Regions from separate parts of the Clostridium malenominatum genome, predicted to be linked through region 4. Evidence: riboswitches for the same ligand, from Rfam matches in the RefSeq annotation. Region 4 holds a riboswitch; each other region holds the start of a gene.
What was found. Region 4 has a riboswitch for lysine ahead of ABDZ69_RS09865 (transporter substrate-binding domain-containing protein). Riboswitches for the same ligand answer to the same signal wherever they lie in the genome.

Region 1 (3,491 bases), on a different contig from region 4:
AAGAAATTGAAGCTAAAACAATACTGTCTACAGTAAAAAATGGTCCTGATAAGTATTTTGGAATGAGTTACAATATGAATTTATACAGAGGGTGTCAACATGGGTGCATTTATTGTGATTCAAGAAGTAGCTGTTATGGAATAGAAAACTTTTCAGATATTCTAATAAAGAAAAATGCAGTGGAACTTCTTCACAAAGAATTAAAGGGAAAAAGAACTATAGGCACTATAGGGACAGGTAGCATGAATGATCCCTATATGCCTATTGAAAAAGAACTAGGAGTTACTAGAAGAGCTTTAGAAACTATAAGTATTTATAAGTTCCCCATTCATATTATTACTAAAGGAGATTTGATTACAAGAGATATAGACATTATAAAAGAAATAGGCAAAACCTATGCAGCAGCTTCAATTACTATAACAACGGGAGACGACAAGTTATCATCTATTATAGAGCCTTTTGCGCCAGTATCTTCTAAAAGATTTGAAGCTATAAAAAAGCTATCTAAGGAAGGAATTTATACAGGAATAATTTTAATGCCAGTACTTCCCTTTTTAACAGATAGCTTAAAAAATATTGATGACATTGTTAAGAGGGGAAAGGATGCGGGAGCAAAATACATAATAGCTTGGTTTGGAATGACTTTAAGAGAAGGACAAAGAGAGTACTACTTTAAAGAATTGGATAAGAGTTTTTCAGGGCTAAAGGAAAGATATGTGCATAATTACAAAGGCTTATACTCATGTTCTGTACCTGAGCATGAAAAATTATATAGTGCATTTAAAGAATTATGTTATAAAGAAGCCATAGCTAGGAAGATGAATTTCTATGAAAAAAACAGTGTTCAACTATCATTATTTGATAGCTACATTTAAACTGTTGGGGACGGTTATAAAAAAATAAAAGGAGATAAAAAGATGGACAAAATAGTTTTAAATAAGGATAAAAAGAAACAAATGATAGAAGATATTAAAGAATATTTTTCTAATGAAAGAGAAGAAGAAATAGGTGATTTAGCAGCGAGTATGGTGTTAGATTTTGTAATAAATAAATTAGCACCAGAATTTTATAATAAAGGTGTTGAGGATTCATATAGATACATGAGCGAGAAAATTGAGGATATGTTAGGCCTTGAAAAATAATAAAGATATTTAAAAGTTTAAGAGTTGACTTAAGCATGTATATTTGATAACATTTATATAATAGTTTTGAAAAGTGAATAAACGCATAAACGATATGATATAGAGGTTGCAGTTACTATGAGTATTGTGTATTGAGTAAATATGCAAAAAGGGAGTAATTGCCGAAACATATAAGGATTTATCCTTAGTGTTGGGACTATGCTAAATAAGTATAGTACTGTCTTTAAAAAGTTGCCCAACTTTTTAATGGCGTGCTTATCATGTTGGGGCAAAAGGTGTTTTTAGGCTATAGTAGTCATGAGTCCTTTTGCTTCTCATGGCTATTTTTGTTTTTTATTAATAAAAATTAAATGAATTCTATCAATGTGGTACAGAGGCCGCAATTGCTATGAGTATGTATAATGAATATGCAAAAAGGAGTAATTGCCGAAACATATAAGGATTTATCCTTAGTGTTGGGACTATGCTAAATAAGTATAGTACTGTCTTTAAAGAGTTGCCCAACTCTTTAATGGCGTGCTTACCATGTTGGGGCAAAAGGTGTTTTTAGGCTACAGCAGCCATGAGTCCTTTTGCTCATGGTTGTTTTTTATATCTAAAATACAAGAAATAGGGGGTTATTCACATGGCTGTAGTTGTGCAAAAGTATGGTGGATCATCTGTAGCTACCATAGAAAAGATAAAAGCTGTTGCTGAAAGAGTAATTGAAAGAAAGAAAAAAGGAGATGAAGTGGTAGTTGTAGTTTCTGCAATGGGGAAAACCACAGATCATCTTATAAACATGGCAAAGGAAATTTCTCCAAATCCAAATAGAAGAGAGTTAGATATGCTCATGTCCACAGGAGAACAGGTATCCATTGCATTACTATCCATTGCCTTTCAACAATTTGGATATGATGCAATATCTTTAACAGGTTTTCAAGCGGGAATATTAACTGAAGGAATGCATACTAAAAACCGTATTGCGGATGTTCGCATTGAAAATGTAAAAAAACATTTAGATGAGGGTAAAATAGTTATTGTAGCAGGTTTCCAAGGAATAAATCAGTTTGGAGATATAACAACTCTAGGAAGAGGGGGTTCCGATACTAGTGCTGTAGCACTTGCCTCAAAACTTAAGTGTACTTGTGAAATTTATACGGATGTAGAAGGTATATACAATGTAGATCCAAGAATGTATTCAGATGCTAAAAAATTAGATAATATAAGCTATGAAGAAATGATGGAAATGGCAAGTTTAGGAGCAGGAGTAATGGAAGCAAGAGCTGTAGAGATAGCCTGTAAATATAATATTCCTATCTATGTAGCTTTAAATACTGGAGAAAAGTTAGGAACATATATAAAGGAGTATGATGAAACTATGGAAAATAAAGCAATAACAGGACTAACAGCTAGTGACGACGTGCTCATGGTAACTATTAGAAATGTACCATGTAAAGCTAAAAGTATAGCATTAATATTTGAAAGAATAGCAAAATATAATGTAAATATAGACATGATAAGTCAAACAGCACCTTTGGATGGGTATGTAAATGTGTCATTTACCACATCAAAAGAGGATATATATACAATAGATGATATAACAAAGGAAATTAAAAAAGAAATTCCAACCATTAAAGTTTCAAAAGAACTAGATATAAGCAAAATATCTGTAGTTGGAATAGGAATGATGAAACAATCAGGAGTAGCCGCAAAGGTATTTAGCATATTATCAGAGAATAATATAGAGTTTAAACAGGTAACTACTTCAGAAATAAGCATATCCTATACTATAGATTCAATAGATAAAGGAAGAGCAGTAACTGCATTAGCAAAAGAGCTAAATTTATAATTTTAAAACAATCCCTAAGGATTTATGATAAAATTAAGTAAATATCATAAATAAGGGGGCTGGCAAAATGGTTACGGAAGTTTATCCAGATATTTTTAAAGTGGACATTCCTTTGCCTAATAATCCTTTAAGAGCGATAAATAGTTATATAATACTTTCGGAGGATAAGAACTTAATAATAGACACGGGCTTTAATACTGAAGAATGTAAAAATGAATTGATGAAAGGTATTAAGGAATTGAATTTAGACCTTTCAAAAACATACTTATTAGTAACCCATCTTCATTCAGATCACTCAGGACTAGCTGCATACTTAAATGATATGGGAGTAAGTGTTTATTCAGGAGCTATTGATGGAGAACTAATAAATGAAATGTCACAAAAGTCTTATTGGGATAGATTTGAGGAATTTGCTAAGCTATTTGATTTAAAAAAAGATAATGTATGTTTTGAAGATAACCCTGGATATAAATATCGAAATAAAGAAAAGATAAACTTCACTTACTTAAAAGAAGGGG
Region 2 (3,491 bases), 1.7 Mb from region 4:
TAAAATATTGTTCCCAAAAAACAAAAAAATATTATGGAGAAATTTCTCCATAATATTTTACTATTTTATATTTCATTGCTTATTAATTCATCATAACTTTGGCGTCTTGAAACTACTTTAGCTTTTCCTTCTTTAACAAATACCACTGGGGCTTTTGGTGTTTTATTATAATTGTTGCTCATAGAATATCCATAGGCTCCTGTAGTTAATACCGCTAAAATGTCTCCTCTATTTAATTTTGGAATTACCATATCCTTTAGCAGTATATCTCCAGATTCGCAGCACTTTCCTGCTATAGTTACCTTTTCTAAATCTATATTTTCCACATTGTTTGCAATTACACATTCATACTCTGCGCTGTATAGTGCAGGTCTTATGTTATCTGTCATTCCACCATCTACTGAAACGTATTTTCTAACCTTTGGAATATCCTTAATAGCTCCAATGGTATACAATGTTGTTCCTGCGTTACCTACTATGGATCTTCCTGGTTCAATACCTAAATATGGAATATCCATATTTAACTCTTTAACTTTTTCCTTTGCCCTATTTATAATAGCATTACAATATTCTTCTGTGGTTTTCGGCTTATCTCCTTCTTTGTAGTAAATACCAAAGCCTCCGCCTAAGTCTAATTCTTCTAATTTATAGTTAAATCTATTTTTAACTTCATTTGTAAGCTCTAGCATTACATCTACGGCATCTTCAAAAGGGGTAGTTTCAAAAATTTGTGAACCAATATGACAATGTAATCCAATTAAGTTTACATTGGAGTTATTAATACTCTTTTCTACTCCTTTAAAGACTTCATCTTCTAATAAAGTAAAACCAAATTTAGAGTCCACTTGACCAGTTTTTATATAATCATGAGTATGGGCTTCTATGCCAGGAGATACTCTTAAAAGTATTTTTTGAATTATTCCCTTTTCCTTAGCTATTTCATTTATTATGTCTATTTCCTCAAAATTGTCTACTACAAAGGCTCTAACCCCAAGTTCTATACCCATTTTAATTTCTTCTAAACTTTTATTGTTGCCATGAAAATATATTTTATCTATTGGAAAATCTACCTTATGGGCGGTATATAATTCTCCTCCTGATACTACATCTAAATATAATCCTTCTTCTTTAACTAATCTACACATCTCCTTAGTTAGAAAGGCCTTTCCTGCATAAGCCACCTTGTTTCCCATTTCCTCTGTTTTAAAATATTTAATATAATCCCTACAATTTTTTCTCATTAAGCCTTCATCCATTACATATAGAGGTGAGCCATGTTCTTTAACTAAATCTAAAGTACTTATTTCTCCTATATATAATGTGTTATTTTTAACTTCCATATCACCAAATAATCTCATTACCCTCATCTCCTCTAATAAAATAAATGCAGCTAAGGTACACCTATAGCTGCAATAATGACAACTTTGTGACCCTGTAGCTCTCCACCATCATAGTGACAACATTACATATATTTTATGCAACGCCAGAAAACAACTTTCCTCATTGTTTTCTTCGGCTATAACTCCTTTCCTTATTCTTCAAAGCGTGGCCGCTCCAAATAAGTACTATTAATTACAGCACCTCTACCCTAGGTAACTTTAATATGTTAAATTATTAAAAACATTTTAACACAATGCTTACTATCTTTCAATAGTAATTATAGTTTATAGAATATCTTAAATGAATTTGTTATAAAATAGTGATCATCAACTCCACCAAGTTCTCTTATTGAATGCATACCAAGAATTGGACTTCCTACATCCACAGAAGGTATGCTTATGTGAGAAGAAGTGATTGGTCCTATAGTAGAACCCCCTCTTGCATCTGAGCGATTTACAAACTTTTGTACTGGCGCCTCAGCCTCTTTACATAAATTCTCATATATAGTTGAAGAGTAAGCATCTGTAGTATAACTTCCATTGGCACTTAATTTAATAACTGGTCCTTTGTTTATTATTGGTCTATTTACAGGATCCGCTTTCTCTGGGGAATTTGGGTGAACTGCATGGGCTAAATCTGAGGATATAAGGAATGATTTAGCCAGTGCTCTAAAGTAAGGCTCTTTTCCCATTTCTTCTTTTTCTACAATTCTTTCTAATATACTAGATAAAAACATTGAATCCGCACCTTGTTTTGTTCCGCTTCCTACTTCTTCGTTGTCAAAAAAAGCTGCCACATTAACTCCTTTAGTATCTTCACTTTCAATTAATGCCTTAAGCGCAGCATGAACCATAGATAAATTATCTAATCTTGAACAGGAAATAAACTCATTATTTAATCCCATTATGCAGCCTTTTTCATACTCATATAAGAATAAATCGAAATCTAAAACCTCTTCTTTATTTAAATTTAATTCACCACATATTAAATTTACTAAATAATCTTCTTTTTCTAGAGTGCTATTTATTACTCCCATTAAAGGTATTGTATGAACTTGAGGATTAAGCTCTACTCCTTTATTAACTTCTCTATTCATATGAATTGCTAAATTTGGTATTACGAGTAATGGCTTATTAATATTTACTAACTTCTCTACAGGTTCCATTAAATTTTCTCCCCGAATTATAACTCTTCCAGCTATAGCTAAAGGTCTATCCAGCCAAGTATTTAAAATAGGTCCTCCATAAACCTCAGTATTTAATCTCAAATATGCTCCTTCACTTACCATGTATGGATTGGGTTTTATTCTGAAAGTAGGAGAGTCCGTATGAGCACCTATGATTTTAAATCCATTTTCCACTACACTTTCCTTTCCCATTAGAAAAGCTACTATGGCTGAACCATTCTTTTTAACATAGTATTTTCCTCCACGTTCCAAAAGCCAACTATCCTTTTCTTTTAATTCCTTATATCCACAACTTATCAACATATTTTCCACAGTTTCCACAGCATGAAAAGATGTTGGGCTGTTATATGTAAAATTTATTAATTCCTGCGCTAATTTTAACTTATCATTCATTTTTATCCCTCCGTTAAAATACTATTATTATTAGAATAACATACTTTATTTATGAATTGTATTATTTTATTAATATTTGTTATAATAGCTATAATATAAAGACAGGAGGGTAATACAATGCTTTCTCAATTATTAATTAAAACCTTTATAAAAAAAGATACTAGAGATTCCTATGGTTTCCTAGCGAGTATAGTGGGAATACTCACTAATTCCCTTTTATTTATAATAAAACTTTTTGTGGGCATAATAACTAAAAGTATATCCGTTACTGCTGATGCCTTTAACAATCTTTCAGACGCAACTTCATCACTTATAACTATGCTTGGTTTTAAATTAGCTTCTAAGCCGGCAGATAAGGAACATCCCTTTGGGCATGGAAGATTAGAATATTTATCTGGACTTGTAGTTTCCTTTATGGTTATCATTGTAGGCTTTGAATTTATAAAATCCTCTTACCAAAGGATAACTAACCCTGTACCAGTAAATTTTCAAACTATACCATTTATTTTAATTCTACTATCAATAGGTACTA
Region 3 (3,491 bases), on a different contig from region 4:
AGGTGAAGATGATAATTTTATGTAATCCTCATAATCCAGTAGGAAGGGTTTGGAGCAAAGAGGAGTTAATAAGGCTAGGAGAAATATGTTTAAAAAATAATATTTTAGTGGTTTCTGATGAAATTCATAGCGATATAACTTTTAAAGGGTACAAGCATACTCCATTTGCCTCACTTGGCAATGAATTTGCGGAAAACTCTATTACTTGTATATCCCCAACTAAAACCTTTAATTTAGCAGGAATTCAGGTTTCTAATATTATAATACCTAATGAAAATTTAAGAAAAAAGTTTGATAATACTATGAAACTTAATGCTATGGGAGACATAAATATATTTGGAATTATAGGTTTAATTGCAGCCTATGAAAAAGGTGAACAGTGGTATAGAGAGATGCTTTATTACATTGAAGAGAATTATAATTATATGAGAGAATACATTGAAAAAAATATGCCTATGATAAAGGTAACAAAATTAGAAGGTACATATTTAGCATGGGTGGATTTTAGAGCACTCCGTATGAATAGTAAAGAATTGAAGAGATTTTTAAGTGAAGAAGTAAAAGTAGCTTTTAATGAGGGGCAGCTATTTGGTGGAAATGGTGAAGGGTTTCAAAGAATAAATTTTGCCTGCCCAAGAAAAATATTAGAGGAAGCTTTATTTAGATTAAATATAGGTATTAACAATTGCAAAACATGGAGTGAAGATGTATGAATGAAATACTAGATGAAATAATTTATGAAAATAGAAAATATTTATGTGAGGGACAGGTAGCAAGCTATATACCAGAATTGAAAAATGGAAATAAGGATGCTCTAGGCATATATATCACTACTTTAGAAGGAAAGGAATACTTTGGTGGGGATTATTATACAAAGTTTACAATCCAAAGTATATCTAAAATAATTACTTTAGCCCTTGCAATCATGGATAATGGAATAGAATATGTATTTTCAAAGGTAGGTATGGAGCCCACCACAGAAGCTTTTAACTCTATTGTGGACCTGGAGATGAAGAATCTAAATAAACCACTGAATCCAATGATAAATGCAGGTGCTATAGCAATATCCTCAATGATTAAAGGGGATACCTCAGAAGAAGCATTTTCTAGAGTTTTGGATTTTGTAAGAAAACTTTCTGGAAATGAAGAATTGGATTTAAATTATAATGTGTATGTTTCAGAGAAAAAAACAGGGAATAGAAATAGATCCCTAGCTTATTTTATGAAAAGTACAGGAGTAATAGAAAATGATGTGGAAGCAGTATTAGATGTTTATTTTAAACAGTGCTCTATTGAAGTGACCTGCAAGGATTTATCAAAAATTGCTGCAGTGTTTGCAAACAACGGAGTTATACCTTGGACAGGAGAGAGAATAATAGAAAAAGAAGTAGCACAAATAGTTAAAACTATTATGGTTACTTGTGGCATGTATGATGGATCAGGAGAATTTGCAGTAAAAATAGGACTTCCTGCAAAATCAGGAGTAGGGGGAGGTATCCTTGGTGTATCTCCTAATAAAATGGGTATAGGTATTGTGGGACCTTCTTTGGATAAAAGAGGGAACAGTATAGGTGGAGTAGAGGTTTTAAAGGATTTATCCCAAAAACTAGATTTAAGTATATTCTAAAAGCGCTTGATTATATGAAGAATAAATGTTATACTTTTATGCGAGTGAATATAACCGATAGAGGCGCGGTGTTTAATAGTAATTACACGGACTTAAGCAGTATGAAGTGTGAGGAAAGGAAATATCGCCGAAGCGTACAGTTAATGCTTTGATGCTGTATGACTGGTTTTGCTTAAAATATGAGCAAGATTGTCACAAAACTAATTTGTGGAGAGCTATCATTCAAACAATATGTGAACACATAGACTTAGTGTATACATGCCCTTGAGTGATAAGACTTAAGGGTATTTTTGTTTTAATGGGCATCCTCTCCCCTCAAACTATTCACTTCAAATAATAAAATTTTAGGAGGAGAAGAGATGAAAAGAAAAAATCTTGTAATTACATTAACCTTTATGTTAGTGTTACTGTTATCTACAACAGTATTCGGAGCAGAAACAGATCCTGCTTTACTTAATTCTCAAAGATTTGGGATATTAACAATAATACCACCTTTAGTAGCTATTATTTTAGCATTTATAACTAAAAATGTTGTTATCTCATTATTCTTAGGAGTTTTCTCAGGAGCATTTTTAATTCAATTAAATAATGGAGGAGCCCTTTCAGCAATATTTAATGGATTTTTAGATGTTATAAATAGACTAGTAGGTTCTTTGGCAGATCCATGGAATGCAGGAATTATACTTCAATGTATGACCATTGGTGGACTTATAGCTTTAGTATCAAAAATGGGTGGAGCAAAGGCCGTTGCAGAAAGCTTAGCTAAAAAAGCTAAAACGCCAATAAGTGCTCAGATTATAACTTGGTTATTAGGATTATTGGTTTTCTTTGATGACTATGCTAACTCTTTAATAGTTGGACCAATAATGAGGCCAGTTACAGATAAAATGAAAGTTTCAAGAGAAAAGTTATCTTTTATAGTTGATGCTACAGCAGCACCAATTTCAGGTATTGCTTTAATATCAACATGGGTTGGTTATGAAATAAGCTTAATAAAAGATGCTTATGCTTCAATTGGACAAGAAGTAAATGCTTATGGGTTATTCGTACAAACTATACCTTATAGATTTTATAATATATTAATATTATTATTCATAGTTGCTTCAGCATTGACTTTAAGAGACTTTGGACCGATGCTTAAGGCAGAAAGAAGAGCTAGGACTACAGGGAAGGTTTTAAGAGATGGTGCAAAACCTATGGTTTCCTCAGAAGCAACAGCACTTGAGCCAAAGGAAGGAATAAAATTAACCGTTTGGAATGCTATAATACCTATAGGTGTTTTGTTAATAGGTTCTTTTGCAGGATTTTATTTTAATGGATATAAAAGCATAATGGGTGGAGAGGATGAAGCTTTAAAAGCTATCCTAACTTCAGCTCCAGCATCATTTACTGCTATTAGAGAAGCCTTCAGTGCTTCAGATGCCAGTGTGGTTTTATTCCAGGCAGCATTGCTTGCAAGTATTGTTAGTATTATTATGGGAATGATACAAAAAATATTTACTTTAGAAGAAGCATTAGATACTTGGGTAGAAGGAATGAAATCATTAATTATAACAGGGGTAATATTAGTACTTGCTTGGTCACTAAGCAGTGTTATTAAGGAATTAGGTACTGCTAAATTCTTAGTTAAGGTTTTTGAAAGTTCATTACCACCATTTATGTTACCAACTTTAATATTTGTTATGGGATCAATTATTTCCTTTGCAACAGGAACTTCCTATGGAACTATGGGAATACTTATGCCTCTTGCAGTTCCAATAGCATTTACTCTTGGAGGAGGAGATGCTCACTTTATGATAATTAATTGTAGTGCAGTTTTGACAGGAGCGATTTTCGGAGACCATTGTTCTCCAATATCTGATAC
Region 4 (3,491 bases):
GCTTTGGTACATTCCCAAGGTTTTTACAGATGGTTCGTGAAAACAAGTTAATGTCATTGGAAGATGCTATATATAAAATTACAGGACTTCCTGCTCAGATTATTAGACTAGCAGATAGAGGAGTACTAAAGGTTGGAAATGTAGCAGATATAACTGTATTTGATTTTAATGAAATAAAAGATATGTCTACATTTTTACATTCTCCTGTAAAACCTCTAGGAATTAATCATGTTTTTATAGCTGGCGTACCTGCAATTCTTCATGGTACAAAAACCTCAAATAAAATAGGGAAAATACTATTAAAAAATAATTAAAATTGGGGGAAATAATATGGAACTAGGAAAATATGCATTGATATCAACACCATCACTATTAGCACTAATTCCGCTACTAGTGTACTTAATAATGGTTTTTAGAAATAAATCTAACTTAGCAGGTTTAATAGTAGGTGTAATTGTAGCTGCGGTTTTAACTGGACAAGGACTTAAAAGCCTAGCTGGAATTTTTGCAACCTCATTAGGATCGTTTTTGGCAATAATAGGCATTATAATCATGTTCGGAAGTGGACTTGGCTACTTAATGAATAAGACAAAAGTAAGTCAAACCCTTGTATACTGGATTGTAAAAGGAATTGGAGTAAATACTGAGAAAAAAGGTATGGCAGCAGTTATAATTAGCTCTATTGTCATATGTGGATTACTTGGAACATTGGCTGGTGGTAATGCAATAATTGCTCCTGTTATCATTCCTGTTGTGGCAGCTGTAGGATTAACACCAAGTGCTGTATGTACTCTACTTAAGGTTGCAGGTGAGGTTGGTTTAATCATGGGGCCACTGACAGGTGTTACTATTGCCACTATGGGAGTTACAGGACTTTCTTATGGTAAATTAATGTTATGGGCCGTTATTCCATTTAGCATAGTATGGATTGGGGCTACAGTTTTTGCAGTAACTAAAATTCAAAAGAAACTAAAAGGTGTTGAAGTATATGAGATAACTGATGATATGATTGATATTAATAAAATGGTTATTGCTACTGAACAAAAACGCACAACAATATTGTTTTTAATAGCATTTGCTCTCTTAGTTGGCTTTGGTGTCATCACAAAGCAGGGCACAAGCTATGCTATCATTGTAATGTTGATCTTATCCGCAGTTCTTACTATTAGCAGTAGACTGGGGATTGACTCTGCAATTGACACCTTTGTTGAAGGTGCATCAAAAATGACAAATATGTTTTTGGTGTTTATTTTCTTCGAAGTAATGTTTAGTATGATTAATATTGGTGGAGGCTTTGATGCCTTAGGTAATCTTTTAACAGGCTTAGTTTCTGGGGGTGGAAAAGCAGGGGTTTTAATAATTGCATCTCTGGTTGGTGGATTCGGCATAGAAGCAGCTGCTGTTGCTGAAATTACTATAGTGCACAAAATGTTCATAGACTTAGTTAGCTCAGTTAATTTACCAATGGAAGTTTGGGCTACTGCAATTTTAGCTGCAACAAGAATTACAGGTTCTTTATATCCGACAGCGAATCTTGCAGGTCAATTGGGTATCGCACGTTGCAGCAATATGAAAGCAGTTCTAAAAGCAGCTTGGGTTGGTGCTGCGGCACTATGGATTTGGGTTATGCTTTGGGCCTTTGTTGGGCCAATCCTTGTTAGATAATTTAATGTTGAATAAATTATGGATATAGGTTGACAAATATAATATGTTGTTGTAGAATATATTAAAATACAATTTAATAAGGCCTCACTTTTACAGGTGAGGTAGAGGCGCGGTATTTAACAGTCTTTAGAGGAGCTTGAGAGGCATTGATGCTAAGGAGAAGGAAATGTCGCCGAAGTTAGTAATATTCTCAGTATTACTTGCTGGGTCTGCAGCTAAGAACTGCAGGACTGTCTCAATAAACTTCCCGGTTTATTGAGTTGTGCTATCTCATTTTGGGAAAAGAAGAGGAATTAGGGAAAAGTGTAAGCTTTTTTGACCTGAGTTCATCTCAGGTCTTTTTGCGTTTTCTAAAAAACTAAAATTAATATAACAGGAGGAGAAAATAGTTATGAGAAAAAAATTATCAGTATTAATAGCGGCGTCTTTATCAGCAATTATGCTTTTTACAGGGTGTGGATCTAAAAGTTCAAAGGAGCAAGCTAAGGTAGAATCAGATACATTTAAAGTTGGTCTTGAATGTGGATATGCACCATTTAATTGGACTCAAATGAATGATTCTAATGGTGGAGTTAAAATTGATGGTAATGCAGAATATGCAGGTGGATACGATGTAGAGATTGCTAAAAAGATTGCAGATGGTTTAGGGAAAAAGTTAGTTGTTGTTAAAACAGAATGGGATGGTCTTGTGCCAGCGTTGACTTCAGGAAAAATAGATGCAATTATCGCTGGTATGTCACCAACAGCAAAACGTAAAGAGTCAATTGACTTCTCAGAGAATTACTATAAATCAAATTTAGTTATGGTTGTTAAAAAAGGTGGAAAATATGACGGTGCAACTTCAATACAAGATTTCAAAGGAGCAAAGATAACTGCTCAATTAAATACATTCCACTATTCAGTAATAGATCAAATCAATGGTGTAGCTAAACAGCCCGCAATGGACAACTTCCCAGCAATGAGAGTTGCTCTAGAATCAGGAATGATTCATGGATACGTATCAGAACGTCCAGAGGGTGTTAGTGCAGAAGCTGCTAACTCAAACTTTAAAATGGTGGAATTTAAAGAAGGCTTTACTACTTTAGATGATGACACTGCAATTGCTGTAGGTGTTGCAAAGGGTAGCGAATTAACTAAGAAAATCAATGAAATATTAAAAGGTATATCAGAAGAAGAACGTACAAAAATAATGGATGCTGCTATTAAAAATCAACCAGCAGCAAAATAATTAATTATTTGAAACCAGGTGTATTTATAGCATTTGGTTTCAAGATATTTTTAAAGGAGGATAATTATGAGCTTTCAGTTGATAATAGATATTATGAAAGAGAACTGGCCAATGTTCATTCGTGGAGCTGGCGTTACACTATTAATTTCTATGACCGGCACTATTATAGGTTCTATCATAGGTCTATTAGTAGGGGTTATACGTACTATTCCAATTCCAGAACGAGGAGCTAAAAGAATTGTTTTAAAAGTTATAAACGCTATTTTATCTGTTTATATAGAAATATTCCGTGGAACACCTATGATTGTTCAAGCTATGGTAATCTATTATGGATCTGCCCAAGCTTTTGGTATAGATATGAATCGATTAACTGCAGCAATATTTATTGTATCAATTAATACAGGTGCTTATATGTCAGAAATAGTTCGTGGAGGTATTGTTTCTATAGATAAAGGGCAGTTTGAAGCAGCTCATGCAATAGGTATGAATCACATTCAAACTATGATAAACGTAGTATTGCCACAAGTGATTAGAAATATTTTACCAGCAACGGGAAATGAGTTTGTTATAAATATTAAAGATACTTCAGTTCTTAACG

Region 1: it holds a riboswitch for lysine, as region 4 does, so the genes downstream of both, ABDZ69_RS15125 (aspartate kinase) here and ABDZ69_RS09865 (transporter substrate-binding domain-containing protein) in region 4, are expected to answer to the same signal.
Region 2: it holds a riboswitch for lysine, as region 4 does, so the genes downstream of both, lysA (diaminopimelate decarboxylase) here and ABDZ69_RS09865 (transporter substrate-binding domain-containing protein) in region 4, are expected to answer to the same signal.
Region 3: it holds a riboswitch for lysine, as region 4 does, so the genes downstream of both, ABDZ69_RS15265 (Na+/H+ antiporter NhaC family protein) here and ABDZ69_RS09865 (transporter substrate-binding domain-containing protein) in region 4, are expected to answer to the same signal.

Annotation. Positions count from the first base shown of each region.
Region 1 covers NZ_BAAACF010000006.1:138,773-142,263, reverse strand. Annotated here, with positions in the region: gene ABDZ69_RS15135 (SPL family radical SAM protein) at 1-875, shown strand, start outside; gene ABDZ69_RS15130 (DUF2164 domain-containing protein) at 918-1,142, shown strand; lysine riboswitch at 1,235-1,406, shown strand; lysine riboswitch at 1,505-1,672, shown strand; gene ABDZ69_RS15125 (aspartate kinase) at 1,768-2,973, shown strand; gene ABDZ69_RS15120 (MBL fold metallo-hydrolase) at 3,041-3,491, shown strand, end outside.
Region 2 covers NZ_BAAACF010000001.1:277,410-280,900, reverse strand. Annotated here, with positions in the region: gene lysA (diaminopimelate decarboxylase) at 66-1,358, opposite strand; lysine riboswitch at 1,428-1,594, opposite strand; gene ABDZ69_RS01475 (M18 family aminopeptidase) at 1,658-2,959, opposite strand; gene ABDZ69_RS01470 (cation diffusion facilitator family transporter) at 3,077-3,491, shown strand, end outside.
Region 3 covers NZ_BAAACF010000006.1:168,764-172,254, reverse strand. Annotated here, with positions in the region: gene ABDZ69_RS15275 (MalY/PatB family protein) at 1-713, shown strand, start outside; gene glsA (glutaminase A) at 710-1,627, shown strand; lysine riboswitch at 1,678-1,853, shown strand; gene ABDZ69_RS15265 (Na+/H+ antiporter NhaC family protein) at 1,987-3,491, shown strand, end outside.
Region 4 covers NZ_BAAACF010000001.1:1,943,094-1,946,584, reverse strand. Annotated here, with positions in the region: gene ABDZ69_RS09875 (N-acyl-D-amino-acid deacylase family protein) at 1-314, shown strand, start outside; gene ABDZ69_RS09870 (TRAP transporter large permease subunit) at 331-1,665, shown strand; lysine riboswitch at 1,760-1,941, shown strand; gene ABDZ69_RS09865 (transporter substrate-binding domain-containing protein) at 2,057-2,893, shown strand; gene ABDZ69_RS09860 (amino acid ABC transporter permease) at 2,960-3,491, shown strand, end outside.